One region of the Providencia sp. LY12 genome, then DNA from elsewhere that is predicted to be linked to it. Evidence: predicted binding sites of a transcription regulator. Region 1 holds the regulator's gene; each other region holds the start of a gene.
What was found. The regulator CRP, encoded in region 1, controls carbon source genes, mostly activating them, when cyclic AMP is high. The targets are predictions, from matches to a motif close to ATGTGANNNNNNTCACAT.
Positions count from the first base shown of each region.

Region 2: a site for CRP is predicted at 3,815-3,832, ahead of pth (aminoacyl-tRNA hydrolase). Genes of this name have one in related genera too.
Region 3: a site for CRP is predicted at 4,765-4,782, ahead of ACY3ZI_RS13205 (NupC/NupG family nucleoside CNT transporter). Genes of this name have one in related genera too.
Region 4: a site for CRP is predicted at 5,122-5,139, ahead of ACY3ZI_RS10820 (YchE family NAAT transporter). Genes of this name have one in related genera too.

Region 1 covers NZ_CM172594.1:381,432-388,877, reverse strand. Annotated here, with positions in the region: gene murP (PTS N-acetylmuramic acid transporter subunit IIBC) at 1-623, shown strand, start outside; gene ACY3ZI_RS01730 (LysE family translocator) at 685-1,290, opposite strand; gene ACY3ZI_RS01725 (hydrolase) at 1,404-2,387, shown strand; gene ACY3ZI_RS01720 (YheU family protein) at 2,384-2,602, shown strand; gene ACY3ZI_RS01715 (phosphoribulokinase) at 2,651-3,517, shown strand; gene ACY3ZI_RS01710 (OsmC family protein) at 3,597-4,001, opposite strand; gene crp (cAMP-activated global transcriptional regulator CRP) at 4,325-4,957, shown strand; gene ACY3ZI_RS01700 (hypothetical protein) at 5,166-6,530, shown strand; gene ACY3ZI_RS01695 (aspartate aminotransferase family protein) at 6,593-7,446, opposite strand, start outside.
Region 2 covers NZ_CM172594.1:1,989,425-1,996,870, forward strand. Annotated here, with positions in the region: gene ACY3ZI_RS09470 (nucleotidyltransferase family protein) at 1-191, shown strand, start outside; gene ACY3ZI_RS09475 (XdhC family protein) at 217-1,182, shown strand; gene ACY3ZI_RS09480 (hypothetical protein) at 1,261-1,731, shown strand; gene ychF (redox-regulated ATPase YchF) at 1,839-2,930, opposite strand; gene pth (aminoacyl-tRNA hydrolase) at 3,033-3,623, opposite strand; gene ACY3ZI_RS09495 (DUF2583 family protein) at 3,933-4,205, shown strand; gene prs (ribose-phosphate diphosphokinase) at 4,531-5,478, opposite strand; gene ispE (4-(cytidine 5'-diphospho)-2-C-methyl-D-erythritol kinase) at 5,546-6,421, opposite strand; gene lolB (lipoprotein insertase outer membrane protein LolB) at 6,418-7,062, opposite strand; gene hemA (glutamyl-tRNA reductase) at 7,420-7,446, shown strand, end outside.
Region 3 covers NZ_CM172594.1:2,772,383-2,779,828, reverse strand. Annotated here, with positions in the region: gene cysK (cysteine synthase A) at 1-239, opposite strand, end outside; gene cysZ (sulfate transporter CysZ) at 495-1,259, opposite strand; gene zipA (cell division protein ZipA) at 1,479-2,522, shown strand; gene ligA (NAD-dependent DNA ligase LigA) at 2,568-4,604, shown strand; gene ACY3ZI_RS13205 (NupC/NupG family nucleoside CNT transporter) at 4,847-6,031, shown strand; gene ACY3ZI_RS13200 (DUF3820 family protein) at 6,127-6,342, shown strand; gene ACY3ZI_RS13195 (flavin monoamine oxidase family protein) at 6,365-7,446, opposite strand, start outside.
Region 4 covers NZ_CM172594.1:2,286,219-2,293,664, forward strand. Annotated here, with positions in the region: gene oppB (oligopeptide ABC transporter permease OppB) at 1-178, opposite strand, end outside; gene oppA (oligopeptide ABC transporter substrate-binding protein OppA) at 245-1,831, opposite strand; gene ACY3ZI_RS10815 (ABC transporter substrate-binding protein) at 1,980-3,611, opposite strand; gene ACY3ZI_RS10820 (YchE family NAAT transporter) at 4,230-4,874, opposite strand; gene adhE (bifunctional acetaldehyde-CoA/alcohol dehydrogenase) at 5,385-7,446, shown strand, end outside.

The DNA.
Region 1 (7,446 bases):
GTGCTGCGACCTTTGTTTTCATTATGCCTATCGGTGTGTGGTTATTCGAAGGAATGTCTTGGCTATTCATGCATTTAAACGGAAACCCTATCGGCACAGCCGTCTTAGCGGGTCTGTTCTTAATTGCGGTAATGTTCGGTGTCCACCAAGGCTTTATTCCGGTGTATGTCGCGTTAGTTGAAGCTCAAGGATTTAACTCGTTATTCCCAATCTTAGCGATGGCGGGTGCGGGTCAAGTAGGCGCCGCATTAGCGCTGTATGTGAAAGCCAAAAAAGGCTCTGTTACCCGTAGTCAAATTGGTGGTGCCCTATTCCCCGGCTTCTTAGGCATTGGTGAACCATTAATTTACGGGGTGACGTTACCGCGCGTGAAACCGTTTGTAACCGCTTGTTTAGGGGGCGCTGCTGGTGGTTTCTTTATCGGAGCGGTCGCGTGGATGGGTTTACCTGTTGGGTTAAATACTGTATTCGGTCCTTCAGGGCTAATCGCTATTCCATTGATGACGTCAGATCAAGGCGTGCTTCCTGCAATGGCAGTGTATGCTGGCGGTGTCTTAGTCTCTTATCTATGCGGGTTCATTTTCACTTATCTATTTGGTAGTAAAAATGTCGATTTGGACTAGAAAATAGTGTGGATTGAAAAGCAAAAAGGCACCTAAGGTGCCTTTTTTCTCGTAGAAAAACTTACTCCAACCAAATTAACGGTACACACGCGGCGGTCAGTATCCCCATCACTAGGTTAAAAATAAACCATGCGCGGCGGCTACGTAAGAAAACTCCGATCAAGGAACCAAAGCCCATCCAAATCAAGCCCGCGATAAAATTCACAATCACAAACGCGATGCTCATCACAATGATGGACTGAGTAAATAACTCGCCTGGAAGACTAAAACTCCCTACTGCGCCTAGCCCCATCATCCATGCTTTCGGGTTTAAGAACTGCAACAGTCCGCCTTGAAACCAAGTAACGCTTTTAGAGGCTTTACTGTCTGTTTTGAGTGGCTCGTAACTGGCAGTGGCTGTTTTCCACGCTAGCCATAATAAATAAACGCTACCAATGATTTTCAGCACAATATGAATTGCAGGATATAATAGTAATAGCGCGGCAACACCGAAGGCAGACAAATATAAAATTGACTGCATGCCCAACATTATTCCTAATAATAATCCGATACTACGACGAAAACCGTAGTTAGCTGCACAAGAGGTCAACAACATGTTGTTAGGGCCGGGTGTGACTGCTGCAATGAATAAAAACGTAAAAAGCGAAAAAATTAGCCCCAGAGTCATTTATACTATGTTCCTCAACCTAAATTTGTTTCTAGATTTGTTTACTTGCATCACAGAAAAATAACAGTATGTTATGTCACTCACAAGCGTTCCACTAAATAAAAAATAAGGCCATGTCAGAAAATTTCCGCCCTATGAGTTGGGCAAAGAACCCACACCTCCAAACCTTATTGCCAAGGATCTTTCGCCGTACCCCGAAAATTATCCCAACATGGCAGCGATTAGAATTGCCTGACGGTGATTTTATCGATCTTGCTTGGAGTGAAAACCCAGAACAAGCGAGCGAAAAGCCTCGTTTAGTGATTTTTCATGGGTTGGAAGGAAATTTTAAAAGCCCCTATGCCCACGGGATGTTAGAAAGCGCCCAAAAACAAGGCTGGCTCGGCGTGATCATGCATTTTAGAGGATGCAGTGGTGAACCTAATCGCCAAAAACGTATTTACCATTCCGGTGAAACCAGTGATGCACGCTATTTTTTACATTGGCTAAAACAGACATGGGGTGATGCCCCCACCGCCGCGGTAGGCTATTCCCTTGGCGGTAATATGCTCGCCTGTTATTTAGCTGAAAACGGTGAGAATGCTGAATTAGATGCCGGCGTCGTTGTCTCGGCACCATTAATGCTCGAAGCCTGCTCCATGAAAATGGAGAAAGGAATTTCTCAGCTCTATCAACGTTACCTATTAAATGGATTGAAACGTAACGCCACCCGCAAACTGGTGCGCTACCCCGGTTCACTTCCTCTTAATTTGTTGCAGCTTAAACAGTTAAAACGCATTCGTGAATTCGATGATGTGATCACCGCGCGTATTCATGGTTTTGATGACGCTGCTGATTATTACCAAAAATGCAGTGCGCTACCTAAGTTATCTCAAATTACTAAGCCAACCCTGATTATTCACGCGAAAGACGACCCGTTTATGGCGCCCGAAGTCGTGCCTGATTTAAGCCATTTACCCGAAAATATTGAATACCAAATGACGGAGCATGGCGGACACGTAGGCTTTGTCGGTGGTAGTTTTAGAAAACCACAAATGTGGTTAGAAACTCGCATCCCTCTGTGGCTAACTGCGTATTTGAATGAGCAAAAATCATGATTATTCCGTGGAAAGATCTCGCACCTGAAACCCTCGAAAATCTTATCGAGAGTTATGTTTTGCGCGAAGGAACCGATTATGGCGTTCACGAAAAAAGCTTGCAAGACAAAGTCAATGATGTGAAACGGCAGTTAGTTTCCGGCGAAATTGTGCTAGTCTGGTCTGAGTTACATGAGTCGGTAAATTTCATGCCTAATAACCAGTTTCGCCCGTAGCGCTGTTTCTCAAAAATAGTGGTCATGGCGTAAAACAGGGAGTCCACTATGTCGAAGAAGCATCCGATTATTGCAGTAACGGGTTCGAGTGGCGCAGGAACGACCTCAACGAGCCAAGCTTTTCGTAAAATTTTCCATCAATTAAATATCCGCCCTGCCACCCTTGAGGGGGATAGTTTTCATCGTTATACCCGCCCTGAAATGGATATGGCTATTCGTAAAGCCCGCGAGCAAGGACGTCATATCAGTTATTTCGGTCCAGAAGCCAATGATTTTTCTCTACTTGAACAAACCCTTATTGATTATGCCCAAACGGGTGGCGGTCAGTCTCGGAAATATTTACATACTTACGATGAAGCGGTGCCTTATGGCCTGCAACCCGGCACGTTTACCCCGTGGGAATCGCTACCAGCCAATACCGATGTGCTGTTTTATGAAGGATTACATGGTGGCGTGGTCACCCCAGAGCATGATGTTGCTCAGCATGTTGATTTACTTGTCGGTGTAGTGCCGATTGTTAACCTTGAATGGATTCAAAAACTTATCCGCGATACCACCGAGCGAGGGCATTCTCGTGAAGCCGTAATGGATTCAGTTGTCCGTTCGATGGGGGATTATATTAACTATATTACGCCACAGTTTTCTCGTACTCATATTAACTTCCAACGAGTTCCTACCGTTGACACCTCTAACCCTTTTTCTGCTAAAGCAATACCTTCACAGGACGAAAGTTTTATCGTTATTCGCTTTAGAGGATTAGAGCAGATCGATTTTCCTTATTTATTATCCATGTTAAATGGCTCGTTTATTTCAGCGATGAATACCATTGTAGTACCCGGTGGGAAATTAGGACTCGCAATGGAGCTTATTATGATGCCATTAGTGGAAAAGCTAATGAAACAGCGAAATGGGTAGTTTGACACTCTCATTAAAGAGATAAATAACAAGATGCTTATCTTAATTATCGATAAGCATCTTAATATCAAGAAAATTATTACGGCGTTTTAATTTCGAAACTATGAGTCACGTTAACCGTTTTTTCTAACATGATAGCAACTGAACAATATTTTTCAGCAGAAAGTTGAACCGCACGCTCTACCACTTTGTCCGTTAATTCACGTCCCGTCACAATAAAGTGCAGGTTGATATCCGTAAAATAACGAGGGGCTTCTTCACGGCGTTGTGAAGTTAATTTCACTTCACAATCAACAATATCCTGACGACCTTTTTGCAGAATAGAAACCACATCAATCGCGCTGCATCCGCCTGCTGCCATTAAAACCATTTCCATCGGACTCGGTGCTTTGTCGCCCGCATTACCATCCATCATGATTTGATGACCTGATGCTGACTCACCTAGAAAAGAGAGCCCTTCAACCCACTTTACGCGTGCTTCCATTTTTATTCCTCTCGAAAATAGTGATATTTATCGTCACATTGTTCCATATATCTAGACAATGTTATATCAGCATTATTAGGCTGAAGCGATACAGGGAAGACTTTCGGCATTGGATATGATACAAACAATGGTCAGTTGATAGGATTAAGATCAAAACTCAACGATTTAATTGATTATATTATACAATTGATATTAATTTACGTTAGCCTAGAGCAGCATTAATAATAGGCATCAATGTGACTTAATATGCTAAGCTAGACACTTTAAAGTCAGCCTTTCCCTACTTTTCGAAAGGTTGCAATAACATACAGAGGATAACGCTAATGGTTCTCGGCAAGCCACAAACAGACCCTACTCTTGAATGGTTTTTGTCACACTGCCATATTCATAAGTATCCATCCAAGAGCACTCTGATCCATCAGGGTGAAAAAGCAGAAACCCTTTACTACATTGTTAAAGGTTCAGTGGCTGTTTTAATCAAAGATGAAGAAGGCAAGGAAATGATTCTCTCTTACCTCAATCAGGGAGATTTCATTGGCGAACTTGGGTTATTTGAAGAAGGGCAAGAACGTACTGCGTGGGTTCGCGCGAAAGTTGCTTGCGAAGTCGCGGAAATTTCTTACAAGAAATTCCGTCAGCTGATTCAAGTCAATCCGGATATCCTGATGCGCCTTTCTGCGCAAATGGCAAGTCGTTTGCAAACCACATCCGAAAAAGTGGGTAACCTTGCATTCTTAGATGTTACTGGTCGTATTGCTCAAACATTGTTGAATTTAGCTAAACAGCCTGATGCGATGACTCACCCAGACGGTATGCAAATCAAAATCACTCGTCAGGAAATTGGTCAAATCGTAGGTTGTTCTCGCGAGACTGTCGGTCGTATTTTAAAGATGCTGGAAGATCAAAACTTAATCTCCGCACACGGCAAAACGATTGTTGTTTACGGCACTCGCTAATTTACCTGTCAGCCTCACCTTTCTTGGTGAGGCTTCGATATTGAAATAGCTTTATACTTCACGTACAAAGCTATTTTTTTACTTATAGTTCAGTTTATATCGTCTCAGTAACGAGTGTCGTTTCTTTATATTATTTCTATTTATTGTCACTATAAAATAATAACTAACACAGTTAATAGTGATTAAATAATGAATAGGAGTAATAAACATGACGATATCCAGTAATTCTTTATCCCCTAGTCGCACAACCGTATTAGATCCAAACCAAGATGTAAAAAAGAATACTCACAGGTCACGTTTAATTGACTCAATTAGCAGTATTATAAGTACTATCGCCTCTTACTTTAAAAATAACTCATCGGTAGAGAGTGAACAATCGAAATTTTATATTTCATTAAATGATCATGGAAAAGATGATTTATTAGATGTTAACTACCGACTACGAATGAATATATCTAACCTTCTAGAAGAAATATCTTTATATGATAGAGAAATATTTTCAGAAGGAAACAAGAAAAATCTATTCCCTATCCTTCAGACTCATGCGCATTTAAAATCAAGAATCGAAGACAGCCTTAAAATAGACGATATCCACAAGCAAAATGTAGTATTTGAAGATATTATGAAGAGTCAATGCCAAGTTATAATTGACTCAATAAAAAAATTAAATGATATAAAATCAACTGAAGCAAAAATTTTCGGAAAAAACCCCATCAATGCCAAATATTTTATTGAAAATATCACAAATGGAATTAATAAATCACAACAGAGACTGGATAAAACCAGTTTAACAGACGAACTTAACAGTAAAATTAAAAGCATTCCTGACAATCATCAGAACGATAGGTTTGAGTTCGACGAAAAGCTTGAGTGGAATTATGAATTAAATGAATTACCATTCGTAGTACAGAGAAATTTAACAAGCACACTGAATAATTTCCCTATGACTACACCTTTTTTAATTGAAGGTAATTTAGATATTCAATCAATAATCAATCATATTGAATTCACTGAAACACTGAGTCAATGGGATAACGATTTCCATCCTAATAATGGTGATTTAAAGATTAATAGCAATGAAAGCGAAAATAAGAAAATCATTACTGAACTAAAAAATAGACTTAAATTACAGCAAGAGCTCACTGAAAGATTACAAAATGATAAAGATGATCTACAGGACAAAATTAATGAAAATAAAGAGGAATTAAAGTTATTAAAGAAAATAATCATTGCTGACACTAAAATAATCAAATTCGCACCGGCACAAGAAAAAAATGGCTCAAAAAGTAATGTATCCATCGATAATTTAACTGAAGTGAAAGAAAATAGCTCAGAGACAATGCCTTCCGAAAAATCCGAGTCATCGAAAATAGACTCAAAGGTCAAACTGAAGAATAAACATAGAAAAAAAAATCTGCGAACTCATTTTAACTACAGCGAGAATGTTGAACGACTTCATAGAGGTGTTCCGACGACCAATACTCATCGCATACCGCACTCGTTTAATCGACCTGAAATCAAAGAAACAAGAACATCAGAACTAAGAAAAGCAATTATACAAGCTGAAAAATAGTCGATTGTGCGTTGTTTACCGCTAAGTTGCAGAAGAGACCATTCTGCAACTTAGCACACAACTTATTTCAATAATTTATTTATTGCCGTTTCTAACTTCGCCATCCCGCTATTAATTTCATCTTCAGAAATAATCAGCGATGGTGTAAAGCGTAATACATTCGTGCCTGCATTCAGCATCATCAGCCCTTCTACCGCGCAAGCTTGCAGAATATCTTTTGAGCGATTCAGTAACTTGCCATTTAGTTCTGCGCCAATTAATAAGCCCATTCCACGAATTTCAGCAAAAATGCCATATTGATCATTAAGCTTATTTAAATGCGCGACAAATAACTCACGACGCTTAGCAACACCATCAAGGACTTCATCGGTATTGATAATATCAAAAGCAGCATTACCCACCGCACACGCCAGCGGATTACCGCCATAAGTGGTTCCGTGTGAACCCACTTCCATCGTATTCGCAATGTCCGCGGTTGTGATCATCGCACTAATAGGGAAACCGCCTCCGAGGGCTTTTGCGGTAGTTAAAATATCGGGAACGACATCATAGTGCATATAAGAGAATAATTTCCCCGTACGCCCCATTCCACTTTGCACTTCATCAAAAATAAGCAGTGCATTATTTTCATCACAAAGCTTACGTACTCCTTGCAAAAATTCTGATGTCGCAGGGGTGACGCCACCTTCCCCTTGAACCGGCTCCAATACCACCGCACAAGTATTTTCATCAATCACAGCTTTAACGGCTTCAAGGTCATTAAAAGGCACATGAATAATATCCGCAGGCTTTGGACCAAAACCATCTGCATATTTCGCTTGTCCACCGACTGAGACAGTAAATAATGTTCTGCCGTGAAACGCTTGCTTGAATGCAATGATCTTCGTTTTATATGGGCTATATTTGGTGATGGCAT
Region 2 (7,446 bases), 1.6 Mb from region 1:
TAGTGCGACCTGTATATAAAAACATACCGGGGCACCCTGTCGGAATATCAGAAAAGTATCGACAAAATTTGCTTAATTTATCGGGAGATAATGGCGCAAAATCAATATTACGTCATCAATTGGTTTACGAAATGCAGATAAATGATGAGAATGTCATTAAAGATATTGATTATCTTCCAAATAAAAACTAAGAATAAAAATCAATAGGGACTGAATATGCTACGTGAAGATGTGTCCGTGATTTCTCAAGCAATAAAGTGGGCAATGGATGAACCAGTCTGGTTATGCACTGTGCTGAATACTTATGGTTCATCGCCGCGAAGCCCCGGCTCTTTATTGGTCGCTAAAGGGGATGGAATGTACGTAGGTTCTCTCTCTGGAGGCTGTATTGAAGAGGATTTTCTGCAACGAATTCAGCAAGGTCATTATTTAAAAGATAGCCAAGTTGTTCGCTATGGTCAGGGCGGGGTGGAAGCCAAAGTCAATTTACCTTGTGAAGGGAGTTTAGATGTTCTTATCGAATATTTACCCTGTAACCCATGTTCTGAACAATATCTCACACAAATCCAGACCGCACTGCTCGGTTATACGGCCATCGTCAAAAAATTGACGTTACCCCAGCGAAGTGAAATCACGACAGTGCCAAACTCACAACATCCCACGCATATTGAACGCAATGGTGATGAGATCCAGTTTTATATCATGGCACCACCCAAACTGATTATTGCGGGTATCTCCAATGTCGGCGTTTACTGCGCTAATTTTGCGGTCACATTAGGGTTTGAAGTGATTCTTTGTGAGCATCGCGATGACGAATTGTTACGTTTTGCTGGGCAAATTGCGGAACAAGTTGAGATTAAAAAAATATTCCCTGCCCGATTTTTAGAAGAGAATCCAAGCGCATCTAATACCGCTATTGTGTCTTTGACTCACGACCCTCGTATTGATGATTTAACATTAATGGAAGCAGTGAACACGTCTGCATTTTATATTGGTGCAATGGGCTCAACCCGAACCAGTGCCAAGCGCCGAGAGCGTTTATTAAACTCAGGGGGATTAACGCTTGAAATGCTAGACCAGATCCATGCGCCTATCGGTATTCCAATTGGCAGTAAAACACCACCAGAGATTGCGTTAGCGATTATGGCAGACATAGTGGCGCATAAGAATGGGCGGGGTTAAGCTAGTTTTGCCCATTTCGAATCGGGAAAATAAATAGTGGGAAATGTATGGCTATTTTAAAACATGGAAGGATTTATAATGCGCTCTAAACTCATTTATCAATGGAAGTACAAAAGGAGAGCCAGGCTCTCTTTCTTAGGCGCAGAGATCCTTTGGTCGGTAGTTTTAGGCATCATTCAGGCATTAGTCTATCAATGGTACTTGAGTGCTCATCCAGAGGATGCAAGTTTAGTTTTTCAAAGTAATTTTTATCATCAATTCTCTTTTAGCCAGTTTGGGTTAATGGAAGTTCTGTTTGCGATTATCCAAATCTATATATTTACGCTGCTTCTTACACAACGAGTTAGGGATATGGGTATTAAATATCCATTTATAATTTCGCTTGTTTTTACATCAGCATCATTATTTTTAGCACCATTAAGTATGTTTAACTCATCGACTCTTTCAGTCGTATTTATGTTTATTTTGTTGATTGGGGCATTGATTGCTTTATTTGCACCATCAGCGCCAGAAACCAATGTGAATATAAAAAATGATGTGGTGAATTGAAAGATAGGGGAGTTAATTGATGTGGGATGAAATGTAGATTAGATAAACAGCATAACGATCTTATGCTGTTTATCTTAGATAATAATTTTTACGATGAAAGTATTGGCTTATACGTTAAACAAGAAGTTCAACACATCGCCATCTTTAACGATGTAATCTTTACCTTCTGCACGCATTTTACCTGCTTCTTTCGCGCCTTGTTCACCACGGAATTTGATGAAATCTTCGAATGCGATAGTTTGTGCGCGGATAAAGCCTTTTTCGAAGTCAGTGTGGATTTTACCTGCTGCTTGTGGAGCCGTTGCACCAACAGGGATAGTCCATGCACGCACTTCTTTCACGCCAGCGGTGAAGTAAGTTTGCAGGTTTAATAATTCGTAACCTGCACGAATCACACGGTTCAGACCTGGCTCTTCAATGCCTAAATCAGCCATAAACTCATCGCGCTCTTCATCGTCCAACTCGGCGATATCAGATTCGATAGCGGCGCAAACAGGCACAACTACAGAACCTTCGGCTTTAGCGATTTCGTAGACTTTGTCCAAGTATGGGTTATTTTCAAAACCATCTTCATTGACGTTAGCAATGTACATGGTTGGCTTCAGGGTCAAGAAGCTTAAATAACGGATTGCGGCTTTATCTTCAGCGGTTAAATCTAATGAACGCAGCATGCCAGCTTGTTCTAAGTGTGGCAGGCATTTTTCTAGAGCTTCTAATTCCGCTTTTGCGTCTTTATCGCCGCCTTTTGCGCGTTTTTGTACGCGGTGGATAGCACGCTCACAAGTATCTAGGTCAGACAGCGCTAATTCAGTGTTGATCACTTCGATATCGGCTGCTGGGTCAACTTGGCCAGCAACGTGGATGATATTGTCATTTTCGAAACAACGAACAACGTGACCAATCGCTTCCGTTTCACGGATGTTAGTCAGGAATTGGTTACCAAGACCTTCACCTTTTGATGCGCCTTTTACCAGACCCGCGATATCAACGAATTCCATCGTGGTTGGCAGGATGCGCTGAGGCTTCACAATTTCAGCTAATTGATCAAGACGTGGGTCTGGCATTGGCACAACACCCGTGTTTGGTTCAATTGTACAGAAAGGGAAGTTGGCTGCTTCGATGCCGGCTTTGGTCAATGCATTAAACAGAGTGGATTTACCCACGTTAGGCAGACCAACGATACCGCATTTAAAACCCATATGTTTCTCACCTTAATAGCGGGGGCAGGCGAGTGCTGCCCCTAATGTTTAGAAAATTGGCGCTGATTATACACAAAAACTCGTGTTTGATGAAATCAACTCTTAGGCTGTGGCTTTAAAACCATGTAAGCGATTGATAGCTTTATCCATTCCATCTGATAACAGGATGTCCGTGCAGCGCACAGATTCATCAATCGCATCGTCAATAAGCTTCTGTTCTGACAGCGGAGGCTTGCCTAAAACGAACCCAACAACTTTGTTTTTATCGCCTGGATGCCCAATACCAATGCGTAAGCGGTAAAAGTTAGGGTTATTGGCAAATTTACTTTGAATATCTTTTAAGCCGTTATGTCCACCGTTACTGCCACCGAGTTTCATTTTGGCAACACCCGGTGGTAAATCGAGCTCATCATGAGCCACTAAAATTTCATCCGGATTAATGCGATAAAAATTAGCGACCGCGGCGACGGATTTACCGCTCAAGTTCATAAAGGTGGTTGGAACCAGCAAGCGAATATCATTGCCATTAAGATTGATGCGAGCCGTATAACCAAAAAATTTAGGCTCTTCCTTTAACGATTGGTTATGGCGTTGTGCCAGTAAATCAACATACCACGCACCAGCGTTATGGCGGGTTTGCGCATATTCAGCGCCCGGATTGGCTAATCCAACAATTAATTTTATTTTACTCACGGGGACTTTTTCACTGTCAATGTATAGAAATTGGCGACTAGTTTACCTCGTGTCGGGGTGGATGTACAAAATTGTCATTGATAAGGTTGTGCTAGTGATAATTAGTTTGTGAATTATTCGTCAATACCATCATCAGTTGTTAAATTGATTAAAAGCACTTTTTGAGTAGATATCCTTAAACTCTTCTATACATGTGAAGCTTATCGCAAATAATTTTACTTAAAGAGCTATACTCTTTACATAAATATAAAGTTTTATCGAACTTTTCTTTAATGCTTGCGTATCAGTTTACTGATATTGGAGGTAGATATGAAACGGAAAATGGTTACTCTCATTGGTAATGGCTTGATGGGTTTGGGTATGGTGGTGATGGGGGGAAGCATCGGTTTAAACCTGTTTTCTCATATTGTTGATTTAGGGTTGTCCGATGACATCATCAATGGCTCACTGTTCGGGATCTTTATCGGTGCATTGGTTTGGTTAGTAGGCGCAAGAATGGGTGGTAAAGAGAAAGTGGAAGACCGTTACTGTTTGGTGAAACGTCAATTTCATTCCCGTAATGATAACCACCGTTACCCATAGCGAGTTAGGCTGAAGTTCATTTGAAGTTTATCAATAGAGATGAACAGAAGCATATTATTGAAAATAGATAAAATCTAAATAAGAGTGAAATTCGATATCAATGATTTCACTCTTATTTTTTGTCTAAAACCACGATAAATGAAACCGTTCAAAAAAATAAAGCCCCTACGGTTGATGAACAACAGTAGGGGCGCTACTTATAAATTTTTGTATCGTGACCACAATGAATGTGGTGCGATAAAGCACATTTCTCGCTTCAATAATTTAATGAAAAATCACTGAAACCAGTATGTTAAAACGGGGTCATTAAGACCCCGCTTTAGAATTAGTGCTCGAACATCGCAGAAATTGACTCTTCATTGCTGATACGGCGAATCGCTTCGGCCAGCATGCCTGAAAGGGTCAGGGTGCGAACTTTGTTCAGCGCCTTGATTTCAGGAGAAAGAGGAATTGTGTCACAAACAATGACTTCATCAATCACAGAGTTTTTGATGTTGTCGACAGCATTACCTGAGAAGATTGGGTGAGTTGCGTAAGCGAATACACGCTTAGCACCACGTTCTTTCAGCGCTTCAGCTGCTTTACACAGTGTGCCACCAGTATCAATCATATCGTCAACTAAGATACAGTCACGACCAGAAACGTCACCGATGATGTGCATAACTTGAGAAACGTTTGCGCGCGGGCGACGTTTGTCAATGATTGCCATATCAGTATCGTTCAGTAATTTCGCGATTGCTCTAGCACGAACGACGCCGCCGATGTCTGGAGAAACAACGATTGGGTTTTCTAAATCTTTCTGCAACATATCTTCCAGAAGGATTGGGCTACCAAATACGTTATCTACAGGAACATCAAAGAAGCCCTGGATCTGCTCTGCGTGTAAGTCAACAGTAAGAACACGGTCAACACCCACACTTGACAGAAAATCGGCAACAACTTTAGCGGTGATTGGTACACGGGCAGAACGTACGCGACGATCCTGTCTTGCATAACCGAAGTAAGGGATAACAGCGGTAATACGACCAGCAGATGCACGGCGCAGGGCATCGACCATAACAACAAGTTCCATCAGGTTGTCATTGGTTGGTGCGCAAGTTGACTGGATGATAAAAATATCACCACCGCGAACATTTTCATTAATTTGAACACTGACTTCGCCGTCGCTAAAACGACCAACAGCCGCGTCTCCAAGATTAGTGTAAAGGCGGTTAGCAACACGTTGTGCTAGTTCCGGTGTAGCGTTACCAGCAAAAAGCTTCATATCGGGCACGAGAAAAACCTCAGGCTTGCGTCCAGAGAGATATTGTTGACCAACAGCAATGATGGATAAGTCATCACTATCGGTGCAATACACGGGTTATCCCAGCGCGGAATTTGTGCACAGGAGAAACATTCGCTCCTTGAGCGACGAATCCTTGCACCCACGATGGGGATTTATTTAACACCTTCAGGGCATCCGCTTGGGTTTCAAATTCAGAAAACACACAAGCGCCTGTTCCTGTTAGGCGAGACGGAGCATATTCTAACAGCCAAGAAACGAGCTGTTCAACCTCACGAAAACGTTTTCTTGCGATCGGTTCACAGTCATTTGCATACGGAGCCAGTAATAATGCGGCTAAAGAGCGTTTTGGAGAATTTCTATTTAATTCTGGATCTGTGAAGATCATCGGGGTTGAGATTTCAATTCCGGGGTGTGCGACCAAATACCAACGCTCTTTTGGTTCTGCGGGTGTTAAAATTTCGCCAATGCCTTCGGCAAAGGCGGCATGACCGCGAACAAAAACGGGGACATCGGCACCGAGGTGTTTACCTAATTCAGCTAAGATTTCATCAGAAACGTGAGTTCCCCAATGCTCGTTAAGCGCAATCAGCGTTGTCGCCGCATTTGATGATCCGCCGCCAATTCCACCGCCCATTGGCAGCACTTTGTTGATGCGAATATCTGCACCTAACGCCCCTTGATGCTTGAGGGTTTCGCGACAATAGGTTTGCAAGCTTTTGGCGGCACGAATGATTAAGTTTTTTTCGACATCTACACCCGGCATCGGGGTGAGTAAATTAATTTGATCATCCGAACGAGTACTAAAGGTGATTTCATCACCATAATCTAAAAATTGAAACAGAGTCTGTAGCTCATGATAACCATCAGCTCGCTGCCCGGTAATGTACAAAAAAAGATTCAATTTTGCCGGTGATGGCCACGTTAACGTCATTTTTTCAGTGTCCAACTATCCATTTTTAACTTGATGATTTTATCCCCTTGCTTCAATTCCATGTGGTTCGGCAGCATCGGCGAGGTTTTGGTATCGTAAGAGAGATAATCCAATTTCCATGTTTCGCCATTGATTTTAAACGTCACGGATTTGAGCAGGTGGTTGCTATCGAGAGTATATTCAGTGGCACGCCCTGGAGAACCGACCAACCATGCGGTGAGATCATCGATCGGAATATCCATACCTGTTAACTGATAAATTAATTCACTTGGCACATCACTCATGTGAGTTTGCCCATCTTTCGTGGTTAATTTGGTTAAATCAGGTTCCACACTGAGTTCCAGTTCACGGGTGCCTAATGGGTTAGTCAGCAATAAACGGTATTTTTCGGGGGTATATTGTTGCCAGAAAAACTTCGCGTAAGTTTTGGTTTCTGTTCCGGTACCTTGACCGCCAATGTACACAAAGGAGCCGCGAGTTTGATAGTCACGCAGTTCAACCACTTGTGATTGGTGGGCTTTCCACTGCGCATCCGTTGAAGATGAAGTGCCTTTCGTAGTGTCTTGAGATGTGGTCACACAGGCAGTCAGCAGCAGGCAGGAAAGGGGCATTAATCGCCAAAAGTTTCTGGCTGGGCGCATAAACGACAGAGCTGAAGAAAGTTGCATATCGGTTCTCAAAAGGTAATTTTCAGGAATATTGCGCTAATCTGCAGTGGTTATCAATGAAAACATACTAAAAAATAGGGAATTTGCTTTCTGTGCCAAATAGCGGCATCCTTGATGCATCTTATTGATATTGATATCAGACAGTCCGATAATCAACGTAAATTTTGGTGTGCATCATCTTTCTGATTGTTGATGATAGGCTACCCGTAGAAACAGACGCGTTAATCATCTACAATATACGAATATAAATCGCAGCAATGAGCTAGGTCACTAGTATCATACTGACAAATAAATTAGCAATGTGAGCAATGTGAGTAAGTCGTAAGCACAATGACCCTATTAGCCTTAGGCATTAAT
Region 3 (7,446 bases), 1.9 Mb from region 1:
ACGTAAGCGAGGGCAATACCTGTATTTCCGCTTGTTGGCTCAACCAGTTCTTTATCTTTTGTCAGGATGCCTTTTTTCTCTGCATCCCAAATCATGTTCGCGCCCACACGGCATTTCACGCTGAAGCTTGGGTTACGAGACTCCACTTTTGCCAAAATATTACCGTTGCCAAAATGCTGTAAACGCACTAATGGAGTATTTCCAATGGTCAACGAATTATCTTCATAAATTTTGCTCATGGGACATCCTTAAAATTAACGGTTAGCCAAGAATTAGGTGTGTTTTCAAAATTGAATATGAATTCAACATACTCGAACATCTGATTATTGCAAATATGATTTAACGCTAGAATATAACCATGGGTTATTTAAAATTGGATTATTATAACTAAGATGGAATGTTTGATATCGGGCGAATTTGAGAGTAGGAGCAGTGGAGAAGGATATGCAGATAGGTACCTGCATATCCCTAGAAAGCGTTAGTTTTGATAAGGGCTAATAGCGAGCATAACGAGCGCGATAACGGTCAACCCACATTAAGGTTGCGCCACAAACTGCAACCGGCATGATGACTAAATTCAAAATTGGGATCATCATTAATAAGCTGACGGCACCACCAAATTGAACATTATTCACTCGGTCTTTTGAGAGTGCTTGCTTCATGTCGTTAAACCCAACTCGATGGTTATCAAATGGGTAATCGCAATATTGAATAGACATCATCCAAGCGCCGAACAGGAACCATAAAACGGGTGCAACAGTTTGCCCAATACCGGGAATAAAGAACAGCACCAATAACACTATGGCTCGCGGCAAATAGTAAGCAATTCGCACAAATTCGCGTTTAATCATGCGCGGTACATCTTTTAGCAATTCAGCCATGCCCGTATCAGGTGCAGGCTTACCGGTTAGTTCAGCTTCTAAATGCTCTGATAGCCAGCCGTTAAACGGAGCCGCGATGATATTGGCAATCGTGCTAAAGAAATAGCTGAAAACCAGTAAGATAGAAATGACGGCAACAGGCCAAATCAGATAGTCAAGCCATTGTAGCCAGCTAGGGATGTAGCTCATTACCTGCTCAATCCATCCGCCAAGCTTGCTGTATAACCACCAAAAAGCGCCACCAAGCAGCAGAATGTTTGCTAATAGGGGTAAAATAACAAAACGCTTAATGCCAGGACGAGTGATTAGTCGCCACCCTTGTGAAAAGTAATAAAAACCAGAGTGATTTTTTTGTGGCGAAAATGTCGATTGGGTCATACTTCTTATTATCTCCTTTGCGGGTGAGCATGTATCATATAGGTATGAAATTACACTGACTAGTGATAATTTTGTTTAAAAAAGCAGCAAACGAAGGCGGAATATTCTCTTTCTTGTAAGAAAATCGTTCTGAGGGTTGCACTTAGAGCAATTGAGAAATAATCTTAAGGTAGTTTCCGCCGTGATGGCATCATTATTCATCAACTAGAGATAGCAGCGATGCAGGATTTGCGTCTAATATTAGTGGTCGTAGGTGCGATAGCCATTGTCGCTTTATTACTGCATGGTTTATGGACCAGCCGTAAAGAGCGCTCTAAGTTATTTCGCGACAGACCTGTAAAACGTAGAAAGAATGACACGCAGGAAAATTCATCAGAATATGATGATTCTGCTCTGTTTACTGAAAATCAACCGGTACAAAAAGCCGCTGTTGAAGATCAGCCTATCTATATGGTGAAAGAGGAGCCACGTGCTGAACCTGTTTCTCAACCCCATACAATTCAACGTGACGCTGAGCCTGAGTTTAATTTAACTGCGGAGCACTCACCACAGCCTGCTTCAAAGCCAGTTAAACCAACAGCTTCTGAGCCTGTGTTTGCTCCACATGTTGATAATCGCCATGCTCCTGAGCAATTGACGATTAATATGGCAGATGAAGCAGATTTACAAGAGCATGTTTCAGAACCTGTACGCATTCATACAGAGCCGAAAATTCATGTGTCTGCACAGCAAGAGTCTGTACCACAAGTCTCTGTTCATCAAGAAGCGGTACAACCTGTGGCTCAACCTCATAGTGAAGTCGATCACGAAGCACCAAGTGCACCAGCAGAAAAAGCGGCAGTTGCAAGCGAAAAAGAAATTGTTCTGGTACTGCATGTTGCAGCGCATCACGGGCAGGTTCTTGAAGGTGAAGCATTACTGCAAAGCATTCTTCAAGCTGGCTTCCAATTCGGTGCCATGAATATCTTCCACCGTCACGTTCATCCAGCGGGATCGGGGCCAGTATTATTTAGTTTGGCAAATATGGTGAAACCGGGGTCATTTGACCCAGAAGCTATGTCTGATTTCACCACACCGGGCGTCTCTATCTTTATGATGGTGCCGTCTTATGGTGAAGCTAGCCAGAACTTTAAATTAATGCTCCAAGCGGCACAACGTATTGCATCAGATGCAGGTGGTGTTGTGTTGGATGATGAACGAAAAATACTGACACCTCAAAAAATAGAGGTGTATCATGCTAGAATTCGAAATACATTAAGTTAATTAAAACCCCCGATTCAGGGGGTTTTTTATATCTATTGGTGAAACATGACGACGAAACAAACCCCAGACGCACTCACGCAAAAAATAGACGCGTTAAAACAACAATTGCGCCATCACGAATACCTCTATCACGTTATGGATGCACCAGAAATTCCTGATGTGGAATATGACAAGCTGATGCAGGAACTTAAAAGCCTCGAAGCGCAGCATCCAGAACTGATCACCACAGATTCCCCAACCCAGCGAGTGGGCGCTGCGCCATTAGTCGCATTTGATACAGTTCGCCATGAAATTCCCATGCTTTCTTTAGATAACGTATTTGATGAAGAAAGCTATCTTGCATTTGATAAACGCGTGAAAGACCGACTGCATAATCACACGGAATTGACATTCTGCTGCGAACTTAAATTGGATGGTCTAGCCGTTAGTTTGCTGTATGAAAATGGTGAGTTAGTTCAAGCGGCAACCCGTGGTGATGGTACTGTTGGCGAAAATATCACGGCCAACGTACGCACGATCAAAGCTATTCCGCTACGTTTACGGGGGGATAATATTCCTGCCCGTGTTGAAATTCGTGGTGAAGTTTTTATGCCTCAAAAAGGCTTTGAGGCCATGAACGAAGAAGCGCGTAAAACAGATGGTAAGATTTTCGCTAACCCACGCAATGCGGCGGCGGGTTCTCTTCGCCAGTTAGACCCGCGTATTACCGCTAAACGTCCATTAACTTTCTACTGCTATGGTGTAGGACTGGTGGAAGGCAAAACATTGCCAGATACCCATTATGAGCGCTTGATGCAATTTAAAGCGTGGGGGCTGCCAGTGAGTGAGCATGTACAGCTACGTGTTGGTTGTCAACAAGTGCTTGATTTCTATCACCATGTTGAAAAAATTCGCCCGACGCTCGGTTTTGATATCGATGGTGTCGTGATTAAAGTGAATGATATTGCCACTCAAGAAGAATTAGGTTTTGTTTCCCGGGCACCACGCTGGGCGACGGCGTTTAAATTCCCAGCTCAAGAGCAAATCACATTACTAAAAGATGTCGAGTTCCAAGTGGGGCGCACAGGGGCGATTACGCCCGTGGCTCGATTAGAGCCAGTGCAAGTTGCGGGTGTTGTGGTGAGTAATGCCACACTCCATAACGCGGATGAAATTGACCGTTTGGGTGTTCGCATTGGGGATACTGTTGTGATCCGTCGAGCAGGGGATGTTATTCCTCAAATCGTGAGTGTCGTGCTAGATAAACGCCCTGCGGATAGTCGTGAAATTTTATTCCCAACCCATTGCCCAGTCTGTAATTCGGATATTGAGCGTATCGAAGGGGAAGCGGTGGCACGTTGCACCGGCGGATTAACCTGTGGCGCTCAATTAAAAGAATCACTGAAACACTTTGTTTCTCGCCGTGCGATGGATGTCGATGGGATGGGGGATAAAATTATTGAGCAGCTGGTCGACGCGGAATATGTGAAAAATGCGGCGCAGCTCTATCAATTATCAGCGGGTAAATTAACCGGCCTAGAACGAATGGGACCGAAATCTGCACAAAAACTCATTGATGCGCTCGAAAAATCCAAACAAACGACACTGGCTCGCTTTATCTATGCATTAGGGATCCGTGAAGTGGGTGAGGCGACAGCGGCGAACCTTGCAGCACATTATGCATCATTAGATGCGGTGATGGCGGCGGATGAAGAATCACTGAAAACCGTTCAAGATATTGGTGAAGTGGTGGCAAAACATGTGGTGCATTTCTTCCGCGAAGAGCACAATCGCCAAGTGATTCATGATTTACTGACCATCGCGAACATCCACTGGCCTGAAGTGAAAGTGATTAACAGTGCTGACATCGATAGCCCATTTGCTGGAAAAACGGTCGTGCTAACCGGATCGATGTTAACGCTTTCTCGCGATGAAGCTAAGGATAGATTGATTGCCTTAGGCGCGAAAGTCGCGGGTAGTGTATCGAAAAAAACTGACTTGGTGATTGCCGGTGAAGCGGCGGGTTCAAAGTTAGCGAAAGCGACAGAATTGGGGATAAAAGTCATTGATGAAGAAGAATTAATTCGTTTGCTGAATATCTAATCGTGACCTATATTTAATGCGCAATGCCATTATCGTCCACCGTGATAATGGCATTTCTTATTTTCGGGCTAACATTTTTACAGTTGTTATTAATGTGTTACTCATGAAACGTGATCTGGTCGTGACTTTTGAAAGATAGGCTGAGTCAGTTTTCATATTAATGTGACGTTAATCTCATTTAAATGTTGTCTATTACATAGAATATGCGCATAGACTGATTCGTAACTTTGTTGGAGTCAAATATGACCTCGATCCTGCACTTTATTTTATCCATTGTCATCATCGGCGCTCTCGCTATTTTAGCGAGTAGTAACCGTAGAGGGATCCGCCCTCGTTATGTTATTCAATTACTTGTGATCCAAATTGCACTCGCTTACCTGTTCTTAAAATCAGGTATCGGTGAGTCTTTCGTTCTTGGTGTTGCTGGCGTATTTACCCATTTATTGGGTTATGCGGCAGAAGGGACCAAATTTATCTTTGGCGGAATGATTGAAGGCAACTTAGCATTCTTCTTCCTACAAGTATTGTGTCCAATTATCTTTATCTCTGCACTGATTGGTATTTTACAGCACATTAAAGTCCTGCCTTTCGTTATCCGCATCATCGGTACGGTGCTGTCGAAAGTAAACGGCATGGGTAAACTTGAGTCATTCAACGCAGTAAGTTCATTACTGTTGGGTCAGTCAGAAAACTTTATTGCCTATAAAGACCAATTAGGCAGCATGTCAGAAAGAAGAATGTACACCATGGCGGCAACGGCGATGTCTACCGTTTCAATGTCCATCGTGGGTGCATACATGACCATGTTAGATCCAAAATATGTGGTTGCCGCTTTGGTCTTAAACATGTTTGGTACATTCGTGGTGTTATCGCTGATCAACCCTTACCCACCAGAAGGGGAAAAAGAGATCCAAATGCGCAGCCTGCATGAAGGTCAAAGCTTCTTCGAAATGCTGGGTGAATATATTCTTGCAGGGTTTAAAGTTGCGATTATCGTTTCTGCGATGCTGATTGGTTTTATCGCCCTGATTGCGATGGTTAATGGAATCTGTTCTGCAATTTTCAATGTTAGCTTCCAAACTATGCTGGGCTATGTGTTCTATCCATTTGCTTGGATGTTAGGTATCCCTGCGAATGAAGCGCTACAAGTTGGCGGCATCATGGCAGTGAAAATGGTGACCAACGAATTCGTGGCAATGGATGGCTTAAAAGCGGTAGCATCGGGTTTATCTGACCGCTCTGTGGGCATCTTATCGGTATTCTTAGTGTCATTCGCTAACTTCTCTTCCATCGGTATTATTGCTGGTGCAATTAAAGGGTTAGATGAAAAACAAGGTAATACCGTTGCACGTTTTGGTCTGAAATTACTGTACGGTTCAACGCTGGTAAGCTTCTTATCTGCTGCGGTGGTTGGATTAATCCTGTAGTCATTACGATAAAAAGTGTTACAGTGAGAAACGGCATTCAGTGAATGCCGTTTTTTTATGTTTAACGCTTTCTGTTTAGAAGGAATTGGGAAGAAATGGAAAAACAAGACTTACTCGATATAGCCAATACATCGATGCCATTTGGTAAATATAAAGGTTGTGTCCTGATTGATCTTCCTGAGGAATACTTGCTGTGGTTTTATAAAAAAGGGGAGTTTCCGGCAGGGCGATTAGGGCAATTGATGGAGATGACGCTCGGGCTGAAGATAGAAGGGCTAGATAGTATTGTTAAGCCCCTAAAACGAAGGTAAGGGTTAGAGGCTTAATCGATAATTAAAGCGTGTTGAGTAGGCTGTTGGCCGTATCTATACCCGATTGGTAAGCACCATGTACGGTGCCGGCTCCTAATAGTGCTAAATGTTCTCCAGCAAAGAAAATTTTGTTATCAATAGGCTGTTTTAACTGGGCTATTTGATCCGCCGAATAGTTAGGGGCGGGGTAGCTAAACGAACCATAAGCGTAAATATCTTTTTCCCACTCGGTTTTTATCAGCTGTATAGGTGCGGGTACATTATCAAATACCTTACTGAGCGATTGTTGCAGTTCATGCCATGCGGCGTATTCATCACACTCTTCAAGCCATTTTGCGGATAACCCACCAAATAAAAACAGCAACGTTGGTTTTTGGTAAATTGCACTCACATCCATAAAATTTAGCCAATAATCAGACTCATGAATATACATACTATTGACGTTATTGAGTGAGTTTTTACGCCAGAAAGCCTGTTCAAAGGTGACAAATAACTTGTTGAATACACCGAAACCTAACTGATGAATAGCTTCTTGAGTTTTTTCAGGCAGTGCAGGCGTAAAATGAATTTTGTTTTTCTTCAACACCCCGAGCGGTACGGTAACAACGACTTTATAGGTATTGAACTGTTGCCCATCAAGTGTGGTGACAGTGACATAATTATCTAAGTAATGGATATGTTCAACAGGGTGGTTAAGGCGAATATCCAACCTTTTCGATAGCGTTTCGATAATTTGGGAATATCCGCGAGGGAAGATAACTTCATCGCCTTCACAAAAGCCTTCAAGTTGTAAAAAATAGGGAGATAATGTCTCTAATGTGCAAGCACAGGGATCTTCAGCGATAACTTCAAAAAACTCATGTAAACCTGTTTGTAGCTGTTCAAACAGGGATTGACTTGCATGGTGGCCTACTGTCAATAAATGGTGGAATTCAGGGCTTTGTAACCAACTATTTAACGCTTCGGCTGCATTGTTAAATTGGCAGGGTGATGAAATGGTTTCAAACTGTTCCATTAAATAATCAAGACCCGCTTCAAAAGCCTCTTTTTCGTTCTCACACAAAACCAAACCATTTTTCTTATAGAAAATAGCGTCTTGGTAAT
Region 4 (7,446 bases), 1.9 Mb from region 1:
ACATAGGGTCATTAAGGTGATACTTCGCCTCAATATTGGCCATAACTTCGGGTGGAAGTTTACGTTCGCCGGTAAACGGGCTACCCGGCGCGAGTCTCATCATAAAAAATGAGATGGTGATAAGAATCAGTAAAGTCGGAATTGCTTCAAGCAAACGACGCAAAATAAATTTAAACATTGCCCTTTCCTACTTCTATTGCCATTTAGGCTAATGGCTGGCTCACAAGGAGCCAGCCTGTTGTGATTAGTGTTTGATGATATACAGATCTTTAGTATGTAAGTTATCTAATGGATCTTTACCCGTATATCCACCCACATATGGCTTCACTAAGCGGGTGTTCACATAGTAGTAGAGAGGCACGATACCAGAATCTTTATCTAACAGTTTTTCGGCTTGCTGATACAGCTCAGCACGCTCTTCATCCGTTTTCACCTGAAGTGTTTTCTTCATGGTGGCATCGAAATCTTTGTTTTTATAATGCACGGTATTGTTACTGCTATAAGAAAGCAGCATGTTTAAGAAGGATGACGGTTCGTTATAATCCGCACACCAGCCCGCACGCGCTACGTCATAGTTACCTTGGTGGCGGCTATCTAAGAAGGTTTTCCACTCTTGGTTTTCCAGTTTCACATCAGCACCAATATTTTTCTTCCACATGGACGATGCGGCGATAGCGATACGCTTATGTAAATCTGACGTGTTATACAATAAGTTGAATTTCAGTGGATTTGATTTGTTATAACCCGCTTCTTCCAGCAGTTGTTTGGCTTTTTCGTTACGCTGCTCTTGAGTCATGTTCGCATACCAGTCTGGTTTTTCTGTTTTCATGCCACTGGTAAACGGTGGTGTGAAGCCATAAGCTGGAATATCACCTTGCGCTTTCACTTTGTAAGTAATGACATCTCTGTCCATTGAAAGCTTTAACGCTTCACGAACACGCGGATCATTAAACGGCGGTTTTTCGTTATTAATTTCGTAATAATAGATACAGAGATACGGATTTACACGCAGCTCTTTTGGCATATTTTCTTGCAGTGACTTGAATTGTTCGATTGGTAAATTGCTATAGGTCATATCAATTTCACCACTGCGGTAACGGTTAACATCTGTTACTTCAGAGGAAATAGGCAGGAAAGTCACTTGATCAATCACGGTGTTTGCGTTATCCCAATAAGTTGGGCTACGTTCTAAAACAATACGTTCGTTAACCGTCCAATCTTTTAATTTATAAGCACCATTACCCACAAAATTAGCTGGTTGAGTCCACTTAGCACCATATTTTTCGATTGTTTTTTTATTCACTGGTGACATCGAGGAGTGTGCCAATAATTTTGGAATATAAGGGACGGCTTCACTCAAGCTAATCACTAAAGTTTTATCATCCAGCGCTTTAATGCCCAGCTCTTCTGGTTTTTTCTTACCGGCAATAACATCATCAATATTGTTGATATGTGCATACTGCAAATAACTCGCGTATGGGGATGCGGTATCAGGATCTGCGAGTCGGCGCCAGCTATAAACAAAGTCTTCCGCCGTGACAGGGTCACCATTTGACCACTTGGCGCCATCGCGAATTTTAAACGTCCACTCGGTGAAATCTTTATTTTCCCAGCTTGTAGCAGAGCCCGGTAAAATTTCACCATCAGGGCCAACAATCGTAATCCCTTCAAAAAGGTCTCTCGCTAGAGCTGACTCAGGAACACCTTCAATTTTATGCGGATCAAGGGATTGAGGTTCAGAACCATTGTTGCGAACCATATTTTGTTTTTCAGCCAGTTCGACACCTGCTGGAACCACTGCACCATAACTTGTCGCCATCGTCCCTGCCATTAACCCAGCAGCAACGCTTAAAGCAACAAATGTCTTATTCAGTAATTTGCTCATTATTTTGGTTACTCCCATACTATTGTTTTGGTTGTGTTGTTGATGCATCTGCTTACTGAATCAGTAAGCAATTATTTTGTTTATTACAAAATTATTAATTAGTAGAATTAATATATAACCGCTTAATATCCATATGATCAAGAGGGTCTTCACCTTTAAATCCTCCGATTGTGGGTTTGATCATCCTTGCACTCACACGGTAATACACGGGAACTAGCGCAGATTCCTTATCCAGCAGGGTTTCCGCCTGTTGGTAAATCTGTTGACGAGCTTGGTCATTCGGAGCCGTTAAAGCCTCTAATAGCAGTTGGTCATAGGCTTTATTTTTATAGGCCGCCGTATTGTTGCTGTTTTCTGATAGTAATGAATTCAAGAATGCAGAAGGTTCATTGTAATCGGCACACCATGTTGCTCTTGCAACCTGATAATTCCCTTCATGGCGATTTTGCAGTGTGGTTTTCCACTCTTGGTTTTGCAGTGTTACCTCTGCGCCAATATTTTTCTGCCACATGGATGCCGCTACAATCGCCTGCTGTTTATTTTGGTCTGAGGTGTTATATAGCAAGGTAAACTTGAGCGGATTTTTGGCGTTATACCCAGCCTCCGCGAGCAACTCTTTCGCACGCTGATAACGCTGTTCTGGCGTGAGCTTTGCCCATTCTGGCACTGCAAAATTACCATTATGGATAAACGTTGGCGTAAAACCGTAAGCCACCGTCTGTCCTTGATCGATAATTTTATTAGTGATGGTTTCTCGGTCTAAACCTAACTTAATGGCTTCGCGTACTCGAGGATCCGTGAATGGGGCTTTTTGATTATTAATTTCATAATAAAACGTACACAAAAACGGACGAACATACAGTTCGTTCGGCTTCTCTGCTTTCATCTTTTTGAACAGTGTTGGAGGAATAGCCGAATTACTAATATCAATTTCCCCACTGCGATAGCGATTGTTATCACTGACTTCAGAGGTAATCGCTAAGAATGTCGCTTGATCAATCTGCGTTTTTGCGTCATTCCAATATAACGGATTACGCTTGATGATAATCCGCTCGTTGACCGTCCACTCATCCAAAACATAAGCGCCATTGCCCACAAAGGAACCCGGTTGAGTCCATTTATCGCCGTACTTTTCAATAGCTTTACGGTTAACGGGTTTCATTGATGTGTGGGAAAGCATATCGATAAAATACGGGACGGGATGGCTTAGCGTGACTTGCAAATGTTTGTCATCAAGGGCTTTAACGCCCAATGATTCTTTAGGTTTTTGACCTTTTAAAATAGCGTCTGCATTTTCTATATAAGCATTTTGTAAATAACTGGAATAAGGCGAACCAGTTTTAGGATCCGCTAAACGCTGCCAACTATATACAAAATCCTCTGCAACAACGGGAGTGCCATCACTCCACTTGGCATCATCTCGTAGGGTAAATGTCCATACGGTGTAATTTTCATTTTGCCAATGGGTTGCCATACCAGGAACCGCCACACCATTAATATTGTCATAAACCAGCCCTTCCAATAAATTTAAAATAATATTGCCTTCAGGTACCCCTTCGACTTTATGAGGATCGAGTGAAGTCACTTCTGAACCGTTATTGACCACTATTTTATTTATGGATGTTGTATTTAATGGGGATTTATCGGGGGTTGATGAGGCTTGAGCAGAAATTGTTAATGAGAAAATGAGACAGGAAAGTAAACTGTGCTTGGTAGTAAGTTTCATCGTTGCGCCTTCTCCATTTCATAGTTGCGGTTTTACAGTTAACGTTTCAACGTATGTTGAACGACGTTTAGTTCGCCTACACATTGTTGATTTACTACTGCTCTAGTCACTGTTTCTTAAGCTGTTTTCTAATTTAACCACCAAAAGCTTTCCTTAACGGTGCAATTTCGCTCAGAAAGCTTATAAAAAAAAGTTATAAAAAATTACATTTATTTAACATTTAAAGTTGGAGAGCCTATTAAAAAGGGGTTACACACTTCCTCAATCTTTAAATACTCAAATAAAAACAATTAGATAATAAAAAACCTTAAGTTACTCTTAAAATTTTCATCAACATTAATCCAAACATATCATTAACAATCTCTAATGAGAATAGTGAATAAATTTACGCAGCTCACATTTCCTTACTTTTTATGCCTGATTTTGCAAAAAGTGCGACACATAATCACATTCCAAATTTATCGCGTAGAGGAATTATTTTGATTGTAAAGGACGGTTTGATTGCGCAGAAAAAACCAAAATAATTGAGTGAGTATTTTGAATTCGAAAGAAATAATAGAATGGTGGGAAAGGCGGATGAGAATAGCCGCCTCGTAAGACGGCTAAATAATGCTCAAACTATAAAAGTCCTGGAAATATGGCTTTAACGCCCGTTACAGCGATTTCGATACCTAATGACATAAGTAGCAGGCCCATGATACGGGTGACAACGTTGATCCCCGTTTGCCCTAAGTAACGAACCAGTAAAGATGCAGAGCGGAACAACAGCCAGCAGCAAAAAGCAAACAAAATACTGGTTAACGCTAAACCAATAAAGTTCTGCCAGCCTGTCCAACGTGATGACCAGACAATGCACGAACTGATTGCACCAGGCCCCGCCATTAACGGAAGCGCTAACGGCACCACCCCAATGCTATCGCGCACTGCGGTTTCCGTTTTTTCTTGTTTGTTCTGTTTGTCCTCACCAATTTTACCGCTGATCATTGATAGCGCGATGGTGACAATCAGAATTCCCCCCGCGATGCGGAATGAGTCAATTGAAATACCAAACAGCTGTAATATCGAGTCCCCCACCAGCAACGATGTACAAAGAATAATTGCGACTGATGAGTTGGCTATCGTATTAGTTCTATTGCGGCTCGCAACGGTTTGATAGTTTGTCATACTAATAAACACAGGCAGGATACCAACCGGGTTTACCAACGCAAATAGACCAATAAAAAATTTAATATAGCCTGATAAATCAAGTAATGTTGCGCTCACCCATTAATACCCTCATAAAATTCTTAAACAAGAAACGCTTACCTGAACTAATTTTATCACTGAAATCGCTAAAATCCTTAGTTAAAGAACAATTTTGTGCATCTTAGTAGAATTATTTATTGCAGATTATCTTAATGACAAAAAAAGGATGATTTATTCACCTCTTTTTAGCGATAAATTAATCATTTTTTTGCAAATCAATGAATCCCATAAAAACGGCATGCTGAATGGAGTCAGCTTGCATATTTTGTGATTTAGATCACTTTATTAAATTCCCTTTTTGTTAATCTAGTCTCAACTGATAAACGCGGTAATCAATCAGTTAATTTTTACTTTTTGAGCTATTTATCTGAGATTTATAAGCCAATTAGCATGGGCGGAAAGCATTATTATTAAGTTTATCTATACTGTTGTTTTGGGTGGTCGTTTTAGATGTTCTAGTCACAACAGCTTTTTTTAGATGCTTTGCTCATTGGCTTAAAAATTTTAACTTTATCAGGAGTAATCTATATGTCCGTAACAAACGTTACTGAACTCAATGAACTTGTTGCTCGTGTCAAAAAAGCTCAACGTGAATTCGCCAGCTTCTCTCAAGAGAAAGTGGATCGTATTTTCCGCGCCGCTGCTCTTGCTGCTGCTGATGCACGAATTCCATTAGCAAAACTCGCAGTTGAAGAGTCAGGCATGGGGATTGTTGAAGATAAAGTGATTAAAAACCACTTCGCTTCTGAGTATATCTACAACGCATATAAAGACGAGAAAACCTGTGGTGTTCTATCTGAAGACCCAACTTTTGGTACCATCACCATTGCTGAGCCGATTGGTATTATCTGCGGTATCGTTCCAACCACTAACCCAACCTCTACTGCAATTTTTAAATCATTAATTAGTTTAAAAACCCGTAACGCTATTATTTTCTCTCCACACCCACGCGCTAAAATTGCGACTAACCGTGCTGCTGAGATTGTATTGAACGCGGCCATTGAAGCTGGCGCACCAAAAGATATTATTGGCTGGATTGACTCCCCATCTGTTGAGCTGTCCAATGCACTGATGCACCACCCTGACATTAACCTGATCTTAGCGACAGGTGGCCCAGGCATGGTGAAAGCGGCTTACAGTTCCGGTAAACCTGCGATTGGTGTGGGTGCAGGTAACACGCCAGTTGTTATCGATGAAACCGCAGACATCAAACGTGCCGTTGCCTCTATCTTAATGTCAAAAACATTTGATAACGGTGTGATTTGCGCCTCTGAACAATCTGTTGTGGTGGTTGATGCGGTTTATGATCAAGTCCGTGAACGTTTTGCTACTCATGGTGGTTATCTGCTGCAAGGTAAAGAGCTCAAAGCGGTACAAAATATTATTTTGAAAGATGGCAACTTAAATGCGGCTATCGTAGGTCAACCTGCATTTAAAATTGCAGAAATGGCGGGTGTTGTCGTTCCTGAAACCACTAAGATCCTAATTGGCGAAGTCAAACTTGTTGATGAGTCAGAGCCATTCGCTCATGAAAAACTGTCCCCACTCTTAGCAATGTATCGCGCTAAAAACTTTGAAGATGCGGTAGAGAAAGCTGAACAGTTAGTGGAAATGGGCGGTATCGGTCACACCTCTTGTCTCTATACTGACCAAGACAACCAACATGACCGAGTCAGCTATTTTGGCGAAAAAATGAAAACGGCGCGTATTTTGATTAATACCCCTGCGTCTCAAGGCGGTATCGGTGACCTGTATAACTTTAAACTGGCACCGTCTTTAACCTTGGGTTGTGGTTCCTGGGGTGGTAACTCCATCTCTGAAAACGTGGGACCAAAACATTTAATCAATAAGAAAACCGTGGCAAAAAGAGCTGAAAATATGTTGTGGCATAAACTTCCTAGTTCAATCTATTTCCGCCGTGGATGTCTTCCAATCGCTTTAGAAGAGATAGCCACTGATGGTGCAAAACGCGTCTTTATCGTGACCGATAGCTACTTATTTAATAATGGTTATGTTGATGAAATTGTAGATGTTCTGAAAAAACACCATATTGAAACCGATGTTTTCTTTGAAGTCGAAGCTGACCCAACATTATCCGTTGTGCGTAAAGGTGCAGCTCAAATGCAAGCCTTCCAACCGGATGTGATCATCGCTTTAGGTGGTGGTTCCCCAATGGATGCTGCGAAAATTATGTGGGTGATGTACGAACATCCAGAAACACACTTCGAAGAATTAGCATTACGTTTTATGGATATCCGTAAACGTATTCACAAATTCCCGAAAATGGGTGTGAAAGCAAAACTGGTCGCTATCACTACCACTTCAGGTACAGGTTCAGAAGTGACGCCATTTGCTGTTGTGACGGATGATAAAACAGGTCAAAAATACCCATTAGCGGACTACGCATTAACACCAAATATGGCGATTGTTGATGCTAACCTCGTGATGAACATGCCTAAATCCTTAACCGCATTTGGTGGTTTGGATGCAGTGACTCACGCATTAGAATCTTATGTTTCTGTTCTGGCAAATGAGTTCTCTGATGGTCAAGCACTCAAAGCACTGACCCTGTTAAAAGATTATCTGCCAG